DNA from 4 places in the Bradyrhizobium sp. BLXBL-03 genome. Region 1 is predicted to be linked to each of the others. Evidence: predicted binding sites of a transcription regulator. Region 1 holds the regulator's gene; each other region holds the start of a gene.

The links. The regulator PhoB, encoded in region 1, activates phosphate uptake and scavenging genes when phosphate is short. The targets are predictions, from matches to a motif close to TGTCATNNANCTGTCAT.
Region 2: ACNJX9_RS15145 (UDP-2,3-diacylglucosamine diphosphatase) is a predicted target of PhoB. The motif match lies at 2,340-2,356, and genes of this name have one in related genera.
Region 3: phnC (phosphonate ABC transporter ATP-binding protein) is a predicted target of PhoB. The motif match lies at 879-895, and genes of this name have one in related genera.
Region 4: ACNJX9_RS23635 (RNA degradosome polyphosphate kinase) is a predicted target of PhoB. The motif match lies at 2,358-2,374, and genes of this name have one in related genera.

Annotation. Positions count from the first base shown of each region.
Region 1 covers NZ_CP182470.1:8,060,645-8,064,673, reverse strand. The annotation lists gene pstA (phosphate ABC transporter permease PstA) at 1-316, shown strand, start outside; gene pstB (phosphate ABC transporter ATP-binding protein PstB) at 313-1,134, shown strand; gene phoU (phosphate signaling complex protein PhoU) at 1,146-1,862, shown strand; gene phoB (phosphate regulon transcriptional regulator PhoB) at 1,885-2,598, shown strand; gene ACNJX9_RS38030 (GcrA family cell cycle regulator) at 2,690-3,202, opposite strand; gene ACNJX9_RS38025 (aspartate aminotransferase family protein) at 3,670-4,029, shown strand, end outside.
Region 2 covers NZ_CP182470.1:3,188,385-3,192,413, reverse strand. The annotation lists gene ACNJX9_RS15155 (threonine/serine dehydratase) at 1-336, opposite strand, end outside; gene ACNJX9_RS15150 (glycosyltransferase family 4 protein) at 461-1,504, opposite strand; gene ACNJX9_RS15145 (UDP-2,3-diacylglucosamine diphosphatase) at 1,504-2,316, opposite strand; gene thiD (bifunctional hydroxymethylpyrimidine kinase/phosphomethylpyrimidine kinase) at 2,533-3,333, opposite strand; gene ACNJX9_RS15135 (PAS domain S-box protein) at 3,592-4,029, shown strand, end outside.
Region 3 covers NZ_CP182470.1:885,695-889,723, forward strand. The annotation lists gene ACNJX9_RS04195 (alpha-D-ribose 1-methylphosphonate 5-triphosphate diphosphatase) at 1-644, opposite strand, end outside; partial or broken gene ACNJX9_RS04200 (chloramphenicol acetyltransferase) at 641-787, opposite strand; gene phnC (phosphonate ABC transporter ATP-binding protein) at 939-1,748, shown strand; gene phnD (phosphonate ABC transporter substrate-binding protein) at 1,811-2,740, shown strand; gene phnE (phosphonate ABC transporter, permease protein PhnE) at 2,827-3,711, shown strand; gene phnE (phosphonate ABC transporter, permease protein PhnE) at 3,708-4,029, shown strand, end outside.
Region 4 covers NZ_CP182470.1:4,899,383-4,903,411, reverse strand. The annotation lists gene ppx (exopolyphosphatase) at 1-79, opposite strand, end outside; gene ACNJX9_RS23635 (RNA degradosome polyphosphate kinase) at 95-2,284, opposite strand; gene ACNJX9_RS23630 (DnaA ATPase domain-containing protein) at 2,421-3,098, opposite strand; gene ACNJX9_RS23625 (CDP-alcohol phosphatidyltransferase family protein) at 3,192-3,734, opposite strand; gene purM (phosphoribosylformylglycinamidine cyclo-ligase) at 3,890-4,029, shown strand, end outside.

The sequences.
Region 1 (4,029 bases):
GCCGCGCTCGCTGGTGATCAAGCGGATCGCCTATCGTGCGGCCCGCTCCGGCCTCATCACCGGCGTGCTGCTCGCCACCGCCCGCGTCGCCGGCGAAACCGCGCCGCTGCTCTTCACCGCGCTGTCGAACCAGTTCTTCAGCCTCGGCCTGAACAAGACCATGGCGAACCTGCCCGTCACCATCAACAATTTCGTCCAGAGCCCTTACGCCTATTGGAAGCAGCTCGCCTGGAGCGGTGCGCTGTTGATCACGCTCACCGTGCTTGCCCTGAACATTGGCGCCCGCATCCTCGGTGCCGAGAGGACCGCAAAATGACCGACTTGTCCGTATCCGTGAGCTCCAACGCGCACCTCGCCTCGCAGCAGCCGCTGCCGGAAGCTCCGGCCAAGGTGACGGTGCGCAACCTCAACTTCTATTACGGCGAGCACCAGGCGCTGAAGAACATCAATATGACGCTCGGCACCAACCGCGTAACCGCCTTCATCGGCCCGTCCGGTTGCGGCAAGTCGACCCTGCTGCGCATCTTCAACCGGATGTATGACCTCTATCCGGGCCAGCGCGTCACCGGTCAGCTGATGCTGGACCAGACCAACATCCTCGACCCCAAGCTGGATCTCAACCTGCTGCGCGCCCGCGTCGGCATGGTGTTCCAGAAGCCGACGCCGTTCCCGATGACGATCTACGAGAACATCGCCTTCGGCATCCGCCTCTATGAGAAGATCTCGAAGTCCGAGATGGACGACCGCGTCGAGAAGGCGCTGCGCGGCGGCGCGCTGTGGAACGAGGTCAAGGACAAGCTCAACGCCTCCGGCCTGTCGCTCTCGGGCGGCCAGCAGCAGCGCCTCTGCATCGCCCGCACCGTCGCGGTGCGGCCTGAAGTGATCCTGTTCGACGAGCCCTGCTCGGCGCTCGATCCGATCTCGACCGCCAAGGTCGAGGAGCTGATCCAGGAACTGTCCGAGAACTACACCATCGCGATCGTCACCCACAACATGCAGCAGGCGGCCCGCGTCTCCGACAAGACCGCCTTCATGTATCTCGGCGAGCTGATCGAGTTCGACGACACCAGCAAGATCTTCACGTCGCCGTCGGACCGGCGCACGCAGGATTACATCACCGGCCGGTTCGGCTGAGGAGACAGGACATGGCTTCCGAACATACCGCAAAAGCCTTCGACACCGACCTTCAGGAGCTCACCCGCCTGGTCGCCGAGATGGGCGGCATCGCCGAGCGCATGATCGTCGATTCCGTCGATGCGCTGATCCGCCGCGACGTCGCGCTGGGCCAGCGCGTCGTCACCATCGATGCCGAGCTCGACGCGCTGCAGAAGAAGATCGAGGAGCGCGCCGTGCTGACCATCGCGCGCCGCCAGCCGATGGCGGTGGACTTGCGCGAGATCGTCGGCGCCATGCGGGTTGCGACCGACCTCGAGCGCATCGGCGACCTCGCCAAGAACATGGGCAAGCGCGTCGCAGCGCTGGAGACGGATTTCCATCCGCTCAAGCTGTTCCGCGGCCTCGAGCACATGACGGACCTCGTGCAGCAGCAGGTCAAGTCGGTGCTCGATGCCTATGCCGCGCACGACCTGCCGGCGGCGATGACGGTGTGGAAGGGTGACGAGGAGGTCGATGCCATCTGCACCTCGCTGTTCCGCGAGCTCCTCACCTACATGATGGAGGATCCGCGCAACATCTCGTTCTGCATCCATCTGATGTTCTGCGCCAAGAACATCGAGCGGATCGGCGACCACGCCACCAACATCGCCGAGACCGTGTTCTACATGATCGAAGGCCAGGCCATCACCGACAAGCGGCCGAAGGGCGACATGACGACCTTCGCCACGACGGTCCCGAACACCTGATTACGCAAGGAGCGACGAGCCCATGGGCGCACGCATTATGGTGGTTGAGGACGAGGAAGCTCTGACCGAGCTTCTCCGCTACAACCTCGAAGGCGACGGCTATGACGTGGAGACGGTGATGCGCGGCGACGACGCCGACACCCGCCTCAAGGAGCACATCCCCGATCTGATCGTGCTCGACTGGATGTTGCCGGGCCTGTCCGGGATCGAGCTGTGCCGCCGGTTGCGGACGCGATCCGACACCAAGCAGCTGCCGATCATCATGCTCACCGCGCGCGGCGAGGAGAGCGAGCGTGTCAGGGGCCTTGCCACAGGCGCCGACGATTACATCGTCAAGCCGTTCTCGGTGCCCGAGCTGCTCGCGCGGGTCAAGGGCCTGCTGCGGCGCGCCAGCCCCGAGCGGCTCGCGACCGTGCTCGCCTTCGGCGACATCGAGCTCGATCGCGAGAAGCGCCGCGTGGCGCGCTCGGGTCGGCCGATCGATCTCGGACCGACCGAATATCGCCTGCTGGAGTTCTTCCTGGAGCATCCCGGCCGGGTGTTCTCGCGCGAGCAGCTGCTCGACAGCGTCTGGGGCCGCGACATCTATATCGACGAACGCACCGTCGATGTGCATATCGGCCGCCTGCGCAAGCTGCTCAATCTCGGCCGCGAGCAGGACCCGATCCGCACCGTCCGCGGCGCAGGCTACGCGCTCGACGATCGCTTCGCGAAGGCTGAGCAGACCTCAAGCTAGGCTGCCCGCCAGCAAACAAAAAAAGCGCGCCTGGTGGCGCGCTTTTTTTCGTCCCGGCCTGTCCCGCGACGATGTCGTCTGAACCAAGTACTCAGCGCGTGCCTGGCTTCGCCGGCGCCCGCCGGCGATCCGCCGCCGGCTGATACGCCACGCGCGAGTGCTGGGCGCAGTAGGGCAGGCCTGAGAGCGCCTTGCCGCCGCAGAAGAAGAAATCCGGGCTTGAAGGATCGCCGACCGGCCAGTGGCAGGTGGCCTCGTTCAATTCGAGCAACGAGAGCCGCTGGCTCATCGGCACAACGTTGTCGTAGGTAACAGGTTCAGCCTCGACCTCGACCTCGAAGGCCTGCGCCAGCGCGGTGTTGCCGCGCGCGATGGGGCGGCTCACCCGCATCATGTGCTGTGCGGGACGCGCCTTGCGCGGCCGCGGAGCTGCTGATGAGGGGCTCTTGGCGCGGCCGGACAGGCCGAGCCTGTGCACCTTGCCGATTACGGCGTTGCGGGTCACGTTTCCAAGCTCAGCGGCGATCTGGCTGGCCGAAAGTCCGGCCTCCCAGAGCTTTTTCAGCTGCTCGACGCGATCATCTGACCAGGTCAAAACCGTCATTGCATCCTTTCCTTCGCCGGCGCCAGCCATCTGTGGGGCCTCACGACGAATGCCTAAGCTTCGAAAAACCCGTGCCGCCAGAATCCCTTAAGGCTCGCCGGGCGCGCCAGATGCGCCCGAACGTTTACGCCGGTACATGAGGACTTTTGGGATCAGAACCGCTGCACGAGATGTCGTATCTGACAAGCCAAACGCTACAATATGCCGTGACTCACGCGCAAGAGTCCGCCGACTCGCTTCCACATGTTCCGTGGCGAAAATCCCGCAAAATCGCCACCGCAAGACTACGGATTCAGCGTTTCGCGAGGCTTTCCGGGCGGCATTGACACCCGTATTGCCAGGCATAAGATAGTCGCGCGTGCCGCCCTTAAAAGGCGGCACGTTTCGTTTTCCGGGCCAAATGACGCGCTGCGCCATGCGTGTTCAGGCCGTCCGAAACATCCGAAGTGACCACCAAAGAGATCGTCATGACCAACAGCGCAGCGCCGCATTTGCTCCCCGTTTTCGCCAGGGCCGATATCGGTTTTGAGCGCGGTGAAGGCGTCTGGTTGATCGCAACCAATGGCGATCGCTATCTCGATTTCACCTCGGGCGTCGCGGTCAATGCACTCGGCCATGCCCATCCGGCGCTGGTCAAGGCGCTGCAGGAGCAGGCCACGAAACTCTGGCACATGTCGAACCTGTTCCAGAGCCCTGACGGCGAGAAGCTCGCTGCGCGTCTTTGCAACGAGAGCTTTGCCGACTTCGTGTTCTTCTGTAATTCCGGCGCCGAGGCGCTGGAGGGCGTGATCAAGCTGGTCCGCCATCATCACTTCTCCAAGGGCCAT
Region 2 (4,029 bases), 3.6 Mb from region 1:
CTTCGACAGCGGCGCGTCCGCCGGCATCACGATGGTCGCGTGCATGTCGAGGATTTTTGCCGCCGCCGCCACGCCCTGGGCGTGGTTGCCGGAGGAGAATGCGACGACGCCGCCGGCGCGCTTGTCCTGCGGGATCGAGTACACCTTGTTGAAGGCGCCGCGGAACTTGAAGGAGCCGGTGCGCTGGAGCATCTCCGGCTTCAGGAACACTTTTGCACCGACGCGCTCGTTGAGCACCGGAAAAGACAACAGCGGGGTGCGGACGGCGAAGGGCGCGAGCACGCGCGCTGCGGCGTCGATATCGGCGGGGCCGATCGGAAGGGGCTGTTCGGACATGGCGGGATGTTATCGCGCCCGGCGCGGCACGGGCAAGACACCTCCGCGCGAGGATTTTTCCCCAAAGCGTTTTCGAGCGAAGTGGGTACCGCTTCGCGTGAAGAAAACGCGTCAAAACAAGAATCTAGGCCACGAAGCGCGGCTGTTCCGCCCTGTCCAGGCCCGGCAGCACGGCGCCGACGGCGCGGATGCTGTCGATGAAGGCCCGCGCCGAGGCCTCCCAGGTGTAGGCGGCGGCAAATTCGACGCAGGCCTGCCTGGAGATCTCGAGTGCGGCAAAACAGGCGTTGCGCAGATCATGGTCCAGCGCGCCGACCGGCGCATCGCCGATGACGTCGCGCGGACCCTTGACCGGGAAGGCCGCCACCGGCAGGCCGCTCGCCAGCGCCTCGAGCAGGACCAGGCCGAACGTATCGGTCTTGCTCGGAAACACGAAGACGTCGGCCGCCGCATAGATGCCGGCCAGTTCCTCGCCGTGCTTTTCCCCGAGGAAAATCGCCTCGGGATAGGCTTGCTCCAACGCGTTGCGCGCCGGGCCGTCACCGACGATCACCTTGGTGCCGGGCAGATCGAGATCGAGGAACGCTTCGAGATTCTTCTCAACCGCGACGCGGCCGACCGAGAGGAATATCGGCGCCGGCAGGCAGAGATCGACAGCGCGAGGATGGAACAGATGGGTGTCAACGCCGCGCGGCCACAGCACGACATTGTCGAAACCGCGCTCGTCGAGCTCCCGCGCCAGCGCCGGCGTCGCCGCCATCACGGCCCGGCTCGGGCTATGGAATCGGCGCAGCGCCCGCCAGATCAGCGAACCCGGCACCGGCACGCGGGCGCGGACATATTCAGGAAAGCGGGTATGGAAGCTGGTCGTGAACGGCAGCTTGCGCTGGCGGCAATAGCGGCGGACCATCAGGCCGATCGGCCCCTCCGTCGCGATATGGATGCTGTCGGGCCGCGCGTCCTCGATCAGCTTTGCAATGCGGGCCGGGCGCGGCATTGCCAGCCGAACGTCGCGATAGCTCGGCATCGCGAAGGTGCGGAACGATTGCGGCGTCAGGAACGTGAACTCGAGGTCGAGCGATTTGGCGGCATCAGCGAGCTTGGTCAGCGTCCGAACCACACCGTTGACTTGCGGGTGCCAGGCATCGGTCGCGACCAGGATGCGCATCAAGCTGCCCTTGCTGCCACTTGCTGCACTTGTGCGGGTTTCTGCAGATGATCCGCCCAGGTGATGATCTCGAAATGGCCGTCGTCGTGCTCGACCAGCGCGGTGCAGCTTTCGACCCAGTCGCCGCAATTCATGTAGCGGATGCCGTTCTCGTCGCGGATCACGGCATAGTGGATGTGGCCGCAGATCACGCCGTCGGCGTCATGGCGCCGCGCTTCGGCCGAGAGCGCCTGCTCGAACGCGCCGATATAATTGACCGCGTTCTTGACCTTCTGCTTGGCCCATTGCGACAGCGACCAATAGGGCACGCCGAACAGGCGGCGGAAGAAGTTGACGAAGCGATTCATCTGGATCGCGAAATCGTAGGCCTTGTCGCCGAGATGGGCGAGCCAACGCGCGTTCTGCACCACGAGGTCGAAGATGTCGCCGTGGATGACGAGATAGCGCTTGCCGTCCACGCCGGCGTGCACCGTGTTCTCGACGACGTCGATACCGCCGAAATGCGTGCCATAATAGTTGCGCAGGAACTCGTCGTGATTGCCGGGCACGTAAATGATCTTGGCGCCCTTGCGCGCCTTGCGCAGCAGCTTCTGCACCAGGTCGTTGTGCGATTGCGGCCAGTGCCAACTCGATTTCAGCGCCCAGCCGTCGACGATGTCGCCGACGAGATAGATCGTATCGGCGTCATGGTAGCGCAGGAAGTCCAGCAAAAGATCGGCCTGAGAGCCGCGGGCTCCGAGATGAACGTCGGAGATGAACAACGTGCGAAAGCGCCGCTCCGGGCTCTCGTCACTCACATCGTAACTTCCCATGCGCCAGCCTGTAACCGTGTCCCGTGACAGGGGGATGACCGATTGAACCCTTGAGGCCCCTCAAATACGAATCGAACCTTGCCTCGCCCTCCGCGCGAATATCAGTCGCATGCGACAATCAGGCGACATGGTCGGGCAATGATGGCCCGCAAGACCGCAGACCCCCCGGCCTCATTGGTTAATATCGGGACAGACGGCGCCAGCAGGACCCCGGCGTCAGTAAAACTTGTGGAAATGATGGATCGGCCCGTGGCCATGACCGACGCTGAAACGGTCGGCAGACCCGATCGCCGCGCTGATCCAGCCTTTGGCGTTGCGTACCGCCGTCGCGAGATCCTCGCCCTTGGCGAGGCCCGCCGCCACCGCTGACGACAGCGAACAGCCGGTGCCGTGGGTGTTGCGGGTGGCGACGCGCGGTGCGGCGAGCGCCAGCGTGGTGTCCGCAGCGACGAGATAATCGGTGCTCTCCGCGCCCTCGCCGTGCCCGCCCTTGATCAGAACCGCGCGGCAGCCAAGCGACAGCAGGCGGCGTCCCTGGCTTTCGATCTCGGCCTCGCTTCGCGCGATCGGTTCTTCGAGCAGCGCGGCCGCCTCCGGCAAATTGGGCGTGATCACGGATGCGAGCGGCATCAGTTTTGCGCGCAACGCCGTGACGGCCTCTGCGGCGAGCAGGCGGTCGCCTGATGTTGCGACCATCACGGGATCGAGCACGACATGGCGAGGCTTCCAGCGCGCCAGCGCAGCAGCGATCGCATCGATGCTCGCGGCCTGCGCCACCATGCCGATCTTCACCGCGGCGACATCGAGATCGGAAAACACGGCATCGATCTGCGCTGTGACGAACGCTGCCGGCACCGCGTGAATGCCGGTGACGCCCTTGGTGTTCTGTGCCGTGAGCGCCGTGATTGCGGATGCGCCGTAGACGCCGAGCGCAGCAAAGGTCTTCAGGTCGGCCTGAATCCCGGCCCCGCCGCTCGAATCCGAGCCGGCAATGGTGAGCGCCACGGGCGTCGTCATCGCATATTCCTGCTCGAAAAGGACATTGGCCATCGCCTGTCCTAGCGCGCCGGCGCAGCCCCAGCAAGCCGGCGAATCAGGCGGAGCCGGCGCTGCGCGGGATTGTCGTCCCGTAAGCGTGCATATCCTGAGAAAATATGACCATGGCATCGACCGGCCTTGGCGCCCGAGTGTGCAAATGACACGTTAGTGAGTGGATTCGTTCAGCGACGCCAAATTGCGGTCCGGCTTCGGCCGCAATCCTCTCGGGAAGAAATCATGTGGGCCTTTTTTCAACGTCTGCTCGATTCGTCGACGCTTTCACCGCACGGCATCTGCCTGTTGTGGGAGCCCGAGCTGATCTGGCTCCACGTCGCCTCCGACGCCGTCATCGCCGCCGCCTATTTCTCGATCCCGTTCGCCCTCACCATTCTCGTCACCAAGCGGCGCGACCTCCAGTTCGGCTGGGTCTACTGGGCGTTCGCGATCTTCATCATGGCCTGCGGCCTGACGCATGTGCTGTCGATCTACACGCTCTGGGTTCCGATCTACGGCATTGAGGGCATGGTCAAGGCGGTCACGGCCGCGGCCTCTATCTTCACCGCCGGTGCACTATGGCCGCTGCTGCCGAAGATCCTGACGATCCCCTCCCCGTTCGAGCTGCAAAAGGTCCAGGCAGCGCTCGAGGAGGAAGAGATCAAGAGCCGGGACGCGGCG
Region 3 (4,029 bases), 1.3 Mb from region 1:
GCGAGCCGGGCGATCGAGGCCGGAACCTCGGCTGCGCGCGACACGATATGCGCGACAAGCTTGTCGAAATCCTCGCCCGACACGCCGGTGCGCTCCACCATGCGGTTACGCTTGCGCGGATTTGAGATGTCGGCAACGACTCCGTCCATATGGTCGTTGAAGGCGAACAGGTCGACGCGGCCCTCGGCCAGCCATTGGCCGATCTCAGCCTCGGCATCGAGATTGTAGGTCTCGTGGCGCAGGTGAAAACGAGTGTCGGCGGCGAAGTGCGGCCGCTGCCGCTCGATCGCCTCGAGCAGGCGCCTGGCATTGTCGCCGCTGCGCAGGCCCGGCTCCCATGACCAGGTGGTGGCGTGGAACACCGTGGTGATGCCGTTGCTGATGACCTGGCGGTCGGTGTCATCAAGCGCGACGTCGATCGGAAAATCGACGCCGGCGCGCGGCATCATCTGCCGCTCGAAGGCATCGCCATGCAGGTCGACGATGCCGGGCAGCACCAGCAAATCGCGCGCATCGATCGCCAGCCGCGCGCGACCGCGTGCCGCATCGATCTGCGCAATGTCGGTTCCGGATACGGCGAGCGATGTTTCGGCGAGCCCGGAGCTAACAAGGGTCCGGCCACCTTCGATGAAAATGTCTGTCACGCGACCGCGCTTGGTTTGCTGGAAGGGAGACTTGCCTCTGCTTCGTATGCCGACAGGAAATCTTCAATTGCGAGCGTGCGGAATTAGGCCAGCGCCGCACGCAATTTGTCGTGATCCCAGTCCCACCATGCCAGCCTGGCCAATGTCGCGTCTCTTCGAGCGGCACAATGACGGTGTGATGACGATACGATGACAGGGGATGAAGTGTGTAGGATCGCCCCGCCGCATTGCGCGTGTCATACAAGTGTCAACCGCCGGGGATAGCGGTGGGCTCCAGCTACTCTGGAGCCCTGCATGCTGGTGGTTGAAGGTCTGACGTGCCGCTTTGGCGCAAAAGCCGCGGTGGACGAGGCTTCGTTTCAAATCTCCCCCGGCGGCTTCGTCGGCGTGATCGGGCGCTCCGGCGCCGGCAAGTCGACCCTGCTGCGCGCCATCAATCGTCTGGTGACGCCGACGCAGGGCCGCATCCTGTTCGACGGCCTCGACGTCACCGCGCTGCGCGGCAAGGAGCTGCGGCAGTGGCGGGCGCGGTCGGCGATGATCTTCCAGCAGTTCAACCTGGTCGGCCGGCTCGACGTGCTGACCAACGTGCTGATGGGCCGTCTTGCCACCATGCCGGCCTGGCGCTCGCTGTCGCAAGCATGGCCCGAGCAGGACAAGGCGTTGGCGATGTCGGCGCTGGAACAGTTCGATATCGCCGCGCTGGCGGCGCAGCGCGCCGATCAACTCTCCGGCGGCCAGCAACAGCGCGTGGCGATCGCGCGGGCGCTGGTGCAGCAGCCCGACATCATCCTCGCCGACGAGCCGATCGCCTCGCTCGATCCGCGCAACACCAAGATCGTCATGGATGCGCTGCTGCGCATCAACAAGCATTTCGGCATCACCGTGCTCTGCAACCTGCATTCGCTCGATCTGGCGCGCAGCTATTGCGATCGCCTGATCGGCATGGCGGCGGGCCGGGTGGTGTTCGACGGCGCGCCATCCGCGCTGACCGACCTTGTCGCGCGTGAGCTCTACGATCTCGAAGCCGCCGATGTCATGGGCGGCACGCCTGCGCCGGTGCCCGAGGGGGTCCCGGCACTCGGAACGGCTGCGGCGGCCTGAGCCGCGTCGCATCCGTCATACCAGTTTTGCGTCAACCGCTCCTATCAGATGAAGAGGGCATCATGATCACTCGCAGATTAGTTCTTGCCGGCGCCGCCGCGCTGACCTTTGCCGGATCCGCTTCCGCCGAAGACTGGAGGGCGAAATATCCGGAGATCACCTTCGCCGCGATTCCGGCCGAGAACGGTTCGGGCGTGACCGAGCGTTACGCCCCCTTCATCAGCTATCTGTCCAAGGAGCTCGGCGTCAAGGTGACTCTGCGTGTCGCCAACGACTACGCCGCCCTCATCGAGGGCCAGCGCGCCGGCAACATCCATATCGGCTATTACGGCCCGGCCTCGTTCGCGCGTGCCCGGCTTACCGGCGTCAAGACCGACGCCTTCGTCATCGACGTCAACTCCGACGGCTCGAAGGGCTATTACTCGGTGTTCTACGTGCTGGCGAAATCGCCGTACCAGAAGATCGAGGACCTCAAGGGCAAGAACCTGGGCCTGGTCGATCCGAACTCGACCTCGGGCAACAACATGCCGCGCTTCAAGCTGAACGCGCTCGGCATCGATCCCGATGCCTACTTCTCGAAGGTCGTCTTCACCGGCAGCCACGAGAATGCCGTTCTCGCACTTGCGCAAGGAACCGTCGACGTCGCTGCCAACTGGTGGAACGCGGACGACGATTCCAACCTGACCCGCATGCTCAACAAGGGTATGGTGAAGTCGGCCGACGGCACGCCGATGAAGAAGGAGGACTTCCGCATCGTCGTGAAGTCCGACCTCATCATCAACTCGCCCTACGCCTATCTGAGCGACCTGCCTGAGGACATGAAGGCCGCCATCAAGAAGGCCTTCCTCGATGCGGCGACCAAGGACCCCGAGGCGTTCAAGAAGCTCTCCGACGGCAAGAACAAGCCGTGGGAGCCGATCGCCAACGACGATTACAACAAGACCATCGATCTGATTAGGTTCGTCGATAATCTGCGTAAGAAGGCGTCCTGAGCTCGTCGGGACGAGGCACCTCGAGCCGGGTCGATGGACCCGGCTCTTTTCTTGATGGATCTGTTTGTGATGGATCTTTGCCTTCGATGACGGTTGCGGTTTCGATCCTTCCCGAGCAGCAGCTCGCCGCCCTCAACGCCGCCTATCGCAAGGCGGTCGCACGCAAGCGCCTGCGCCTCTCGGCGGGCTTCACGTTGTTCGTCGCCGCGCTGATCGTGGCCTCGATCGGCGCCGAGGTGAATTTGCGCACCTTCTTCACTTATTTCGGCAACTTCGTCAGCTACTTCAATCGCATCCTCACCCTCGACAGCGGCCAGCGGGTCTGGACCGATCTCGGCGAGTGGTTCTGGGGCCTGCACAAATGGCTGAAGCTGCTCGGCGAGACGCTGCTGATCTCCTATGTCGGCACGCTGATCGGCGCCGTCCTTGCCTTCCTGCTCAATTTCTTCTCCGCCGAGAACACCTCGCCCGCGCCCTGGCTGCGCTTCACGGTGCGCCGGCTGCTTGAATTCGCGCGCACGGTGCCCGGCATCGTGTTCGCGCTGATCTTCGTCATGGCGTTCGGTCTCGGTCCGGTCGCTGGCGTGCTCGCGATCGCGATCCATTCCACCGGCGCGCTCGGCAAGCAGTTTTCCGAGATGGTCGAGAACGCCGACATGAAGCCGGTCGAGGGCATCCGCTCCACCGGCGCGAGCTGGGTGTCGTGCATGCGCTTTGCGATCCTGCCGCAGGTTTCGGCGGGTTACGCCAGCTACGCGCTGCTGCGTTTCGAGATCAATGTGCGCGAGGCCTCGGTGATGGGCTTTGTCGGCGCCGGCGGCATCGGGCAGGAGCTGATCGTCGCGATCCGAAAATTCTACTACTCCGACGTCAGCGCCATCCTCGTCACCATCATCGTCACGGTGTTCCTGATCGACATCACCACCGGCTGGGTGCGCGGCCGCCTGTTCGGCAAGGAGGCGCGGAATTGAACAAGCCGCAGGATGTCAACACCGAGGAGCTCCGCGCGCGCTACCCCGACGTCTTCGGCCGTCCGGCATCGGCACGCCTGGCGACCCCGGCGATGCTCATCGCGGCGCTTGCGATCTTCGTGTTCGGCCTGGTCGATCTCGATTTCTCGCCGGCGCGCTTCATCTCGGGCCTAAGCCAGCTCGGCTGGATCAGCATGATGATGATGCCGCCCGATCCCGGATCGTCGCTCCCGCTCTATCTCAAAGCGCTGGGCGAGACGCTGTCGATCGCGCTGCTCGGCACCACGCTGGCCGCCTTGCTGGCGCTGCCCGTCAGCC
Region 4 (4,029 bases), 3.2 Mb from region 1:
CGTAGACGACGAGACGAACCGAGTTGGAGCCGATGTCGATGACCGCGACGCTAGCGCCACGCTTGCGCGGCCGTTTCAAGGCGAGGATCTCCGGTCAGGACTGATGGCGTTCGTTCCGGCGCGTGAGACGGCGCGGCGAGGATTCCTTGAGCGACTTTCCACGGCCAGACAGACTCGGATTTGTCATGAAGTAATTGTGCACGTTGAAAGGCTCTTCGCCCTTCGCGGCCTTCATACGCGTTGAGGACCCGTCCGGCAACAATTGCCAGCTCTGCTCGTTGTCCTTGAGATTGGCGACCATGATCTGTTCGAGAACCTGCTGATGCACCGTCGGATTTTGCAGCGGACACAGCACCTCGACACGGCGGTCGAGGTTGCGCGGCATCATATCCGCCGACGAGATATACACAGCCGCTTTCGCGCTCGGCAGGCCCTGGCCCATGCCGAAGCAATAGATTCGGCCGTGTTCCAGGAATCGTCCGATGATGGACTTGACGCGGATATTCTCCGACAGGCCGGGAATGCCGGGGCGCAGGCAGCAGATACCGCGGACCACGAGCTCGACCTGCACGCCGGCCTGTGAGGCTTCATAAAGCGCATCGATGATATCAGGATCGACGAGCGCATTCATCTTCATCCAGACCGCGCCGGGCTTGCCGTGACGGGCGTGCTCGGTCTCGCCCTGGATGTGCTCGATGATGCGCTTGCGCAAGGTCAGCGGCGACACCGCCATCTTTTCCAGATCACTCGGCGCGGCGTAGCCGGTGATGAAGTTGAACACGCGCGCGGCGTCGCGGCCGATGGTTGGTTCCGAGGTGAAGTAGGACAGGTCGGTATAAATACGCGCGGTGACCGGATGATAGTTGCCGGTGCCGGTATGGACGTAAGTGGTGAGGCTGCCGCCCTCGCGGCGCACCACCATCGAGAGCTTGGCGTGCGTCTTCAATTCGAGGAAGCCGTAGACGACTTGCACGCCGGCGCGTTCGAGGTCGCGCGCCCAGCGGATGTTGGCTTCTTCGTCGAAGCGCGCCTTCAACTCGATCAGCGCGGTGACGGACTTGCCGGCTTCGGCAGCTTCGGCGAGCGCGCGCACGATCGGCGAGTTGTTGGAGGTGCGGTAGAGCGTCTGCTTGATCGCGACGACGTCGGGATCGCGCGCGGCCTGTTGCAGAAACTGCACCACCACGTCGAAGGATTCGTAAGGATGATGGACGATCAGGTCCTTTTGTCTGATAGCCGCGAAGATATCGCCGCCATGCTCGCGCACGCGCTCGGGATGGCGCGGCACGTAAGGGGTGAATTCGAGATCAGGCCGGTCGAGCCGGGTGAGTTGCGACAGCTCGTTCATGGCAAGCACGCCGTCGACCAGGAATACCTCGTCGTCGGCCGCCGACAGTGCGTGCTGCACGAAGTTGCGCAGTTCTTCCGGCATCTTGGCGTCGATCTCAAGCCGGATCACCGATCCGCGGCGACGCCGCTTCAGCGCGGTCTCGAATAGGCGGACGAGGTCTTCGGCTTCTTCCTCGATTTCGAGCTCGGAGTCGCGGATGATGCGGAAGGCGCCCTGGCCGTGGAGACTGTAGCCGGGGAATAGGCGGTTGATGAACAGGCTGGTGGCCTGCTCCAGCGAGATCAGGCGGACCTTGCTCTCGGCCGGCAGGCGGATGAAGCGGTCGATCTTGCCGGGCATGCGGATCAGCGCGTTCATCGGCTTGCCATCAGCCTCGCGCGTCAGCTGGAGTGCGATGGTGAAGCCGAGGCTCGGGATGAACGGGAAGGGGTGGGCCGGATCGATCGCCAGCGGCGTCAGCAGCGGGAACACGTTGTTGAGGAAATACTCCTCGAGCCAGGTTCGCTCCGCCTTGGTGACGTCCTTACCGTCGACCAGCGCGATGCCGACGTCGGCCAGCGTGCCGCGCAACTCACGCCAGATCGCCTGCTGATCACTGGCAAGTTGCGAAACCGTGCGGTTGATCAGCGCCAGCTGCTCGGACGGGGTCAGCCCGTCAGGGGCACGCTCGGCAATGCCCTCGCGGACCTGCGCCTTGATGCCGGCGACGCGGACCATGAAGAACTCGTCGAGGTTATTGGCTGAGATCGACAGGAATCGCACCCGCTCCAGCATGGGGTGGCTGGGGTTGACCGATTCCTCCAGGACGCGACGGTTGAAATGCAGCCAGGACAACTCGCGATTGATGAATCGCTCGGGGCTTGAGGCGATCGCCGGCAAGCCCCCGGTTTCCGTGGCTTTCTCCTTTGTTTCAACAGCTTGCGCGGAATCCATGAGAAGTCGGTCCATCCGTTTCGCCCCAATTTGCGACTTATGCGCAAAACCGGCCGGAGCATGTGTTAATGCGATGACGTTTCGATGACATTGATGTTCCGCCGCCGCGCCGCGCCGCGTCAAGCGGGCCCGGCGGTCAGGCGTCCCGAAGCAGCTCGGCGGCCAGCGCCCTTGTGACGGGACGGCCGAGCCGCAGCGCCTCGCTGTCGAGCTGTTCCACCGCGCGCCGTGCGGCGGCCGAGGAGCGCTCCAGCCGGGTCGCAAGGTAGCTCACGACAGCCTCGTCGACGGTGAGCTGGCGATCGGCGCAGAACTTGACGATCAGGCCGCGGAACAGCTGGTCATCCGGTGGCGCGAGCGAAATCACGGGTATCGTCCGCAGCCGGGAGCGCAGGTCGCGGAGCTCGACCTCCACCGCCGCGGGCGCCTCGCGACCGGTGAACAGCACATAGGCGCCGTCCTCGCGGGCCAGGTTCATCAGATGGAAGAGAGCACGCTCGTCAAAATCACCAGCCTTGAGATCCTCAACGACCAGCGCGCCGGTCGCAAGCGCGCCGGGGACGGCGGCGGCACTCAGGGCGCCGGCTGTGGTCGAGCGGGCGCCTGATTCCTCGGCCCAGATCGCGGCGAGATGGCTTTTGCCCGAGCCTTCCGGGCCGGCGAGCCACATGATCCGGTTGGGCCATTCCGGCCAGCTGTCAATCAGGGCAAGACCGGCGGCATTGGCAGGGCCCTCGAGGAAATTGTCCCGGCTGAGGCTCTCCGCATGTGGAAGGGAAAACGCCAATTGTCGGGGATGAACGCGGCCTGCCACGCTTGCTTTGCTCCTTACCGGCGCGCCGGCATTGTCTGACGAGAATGGACTTATTCGATCGGGAGTTGGCCTTTTGCTGGGCCGCATCCCCTCTCATTTGGCCTCGATCGTGCTCATGTGCCGCAGCCACTCCACGAGATAGAGCGACACCGAGGACAGGGTGAACACCGTGACGAGGCCCATCAGGATTATATCATACGGCGACGACCTGAAGCCGAAGGCGAGGGCGGCCAGCACCAGCGCCGCATACGCGACCTGGGCCGCTGTGTTTAGCTTGGATACTTTCGACGGCCTCATCTCGACCGGCTTGTCGAATAGCCAGGACACGATCACCGCAGTGACGATCATGATGTCGCGGGATACCACCAGGATGACGATCCAGCGCGGGATGTCGCCCCAGATGCCGAGCGACAGGTAGATCGACACCAGCAGCGCCTTGTCGGCCAGCGGATCGAGCAGGGCGCCGAGCTCGCTGGTCATGTTGAAGCGCTTGGCCAAAAAGCCGTCGACGGCGTCGCTGATGCCTGCGATCAGGAAGACGGCGAACGCCACCTCCATTTGGCTCGACACGATGGCCCAAACGATGATCGGGACCAGCATGATGCGGCCCAGGGTAATAATGTTCGGAATACTCACACGGCGCTTCCCGGCACCCGACCTGACCTTGAATCCGACCTCTTAGAGGCTGAACCGGTTGATATCTCTACATAGTATAGGGCGGGGCGCCACGCTTGCCATTGCGCGTCCCCGGAATTCGACGTAACCAGCCGCAAACCCACTGGAAATCGGGCATGACCGACCGCAAAAACGGCCTCACTTACGCCGATTCAGGCGTCGATATCGACGCGGGCAACCGCCTGGTCGACCTGATCAAGCCGATGGTGCGCGCCACCGCCCGGCCGGGCGCGGATGCCGAGATCGGCGGATTCGG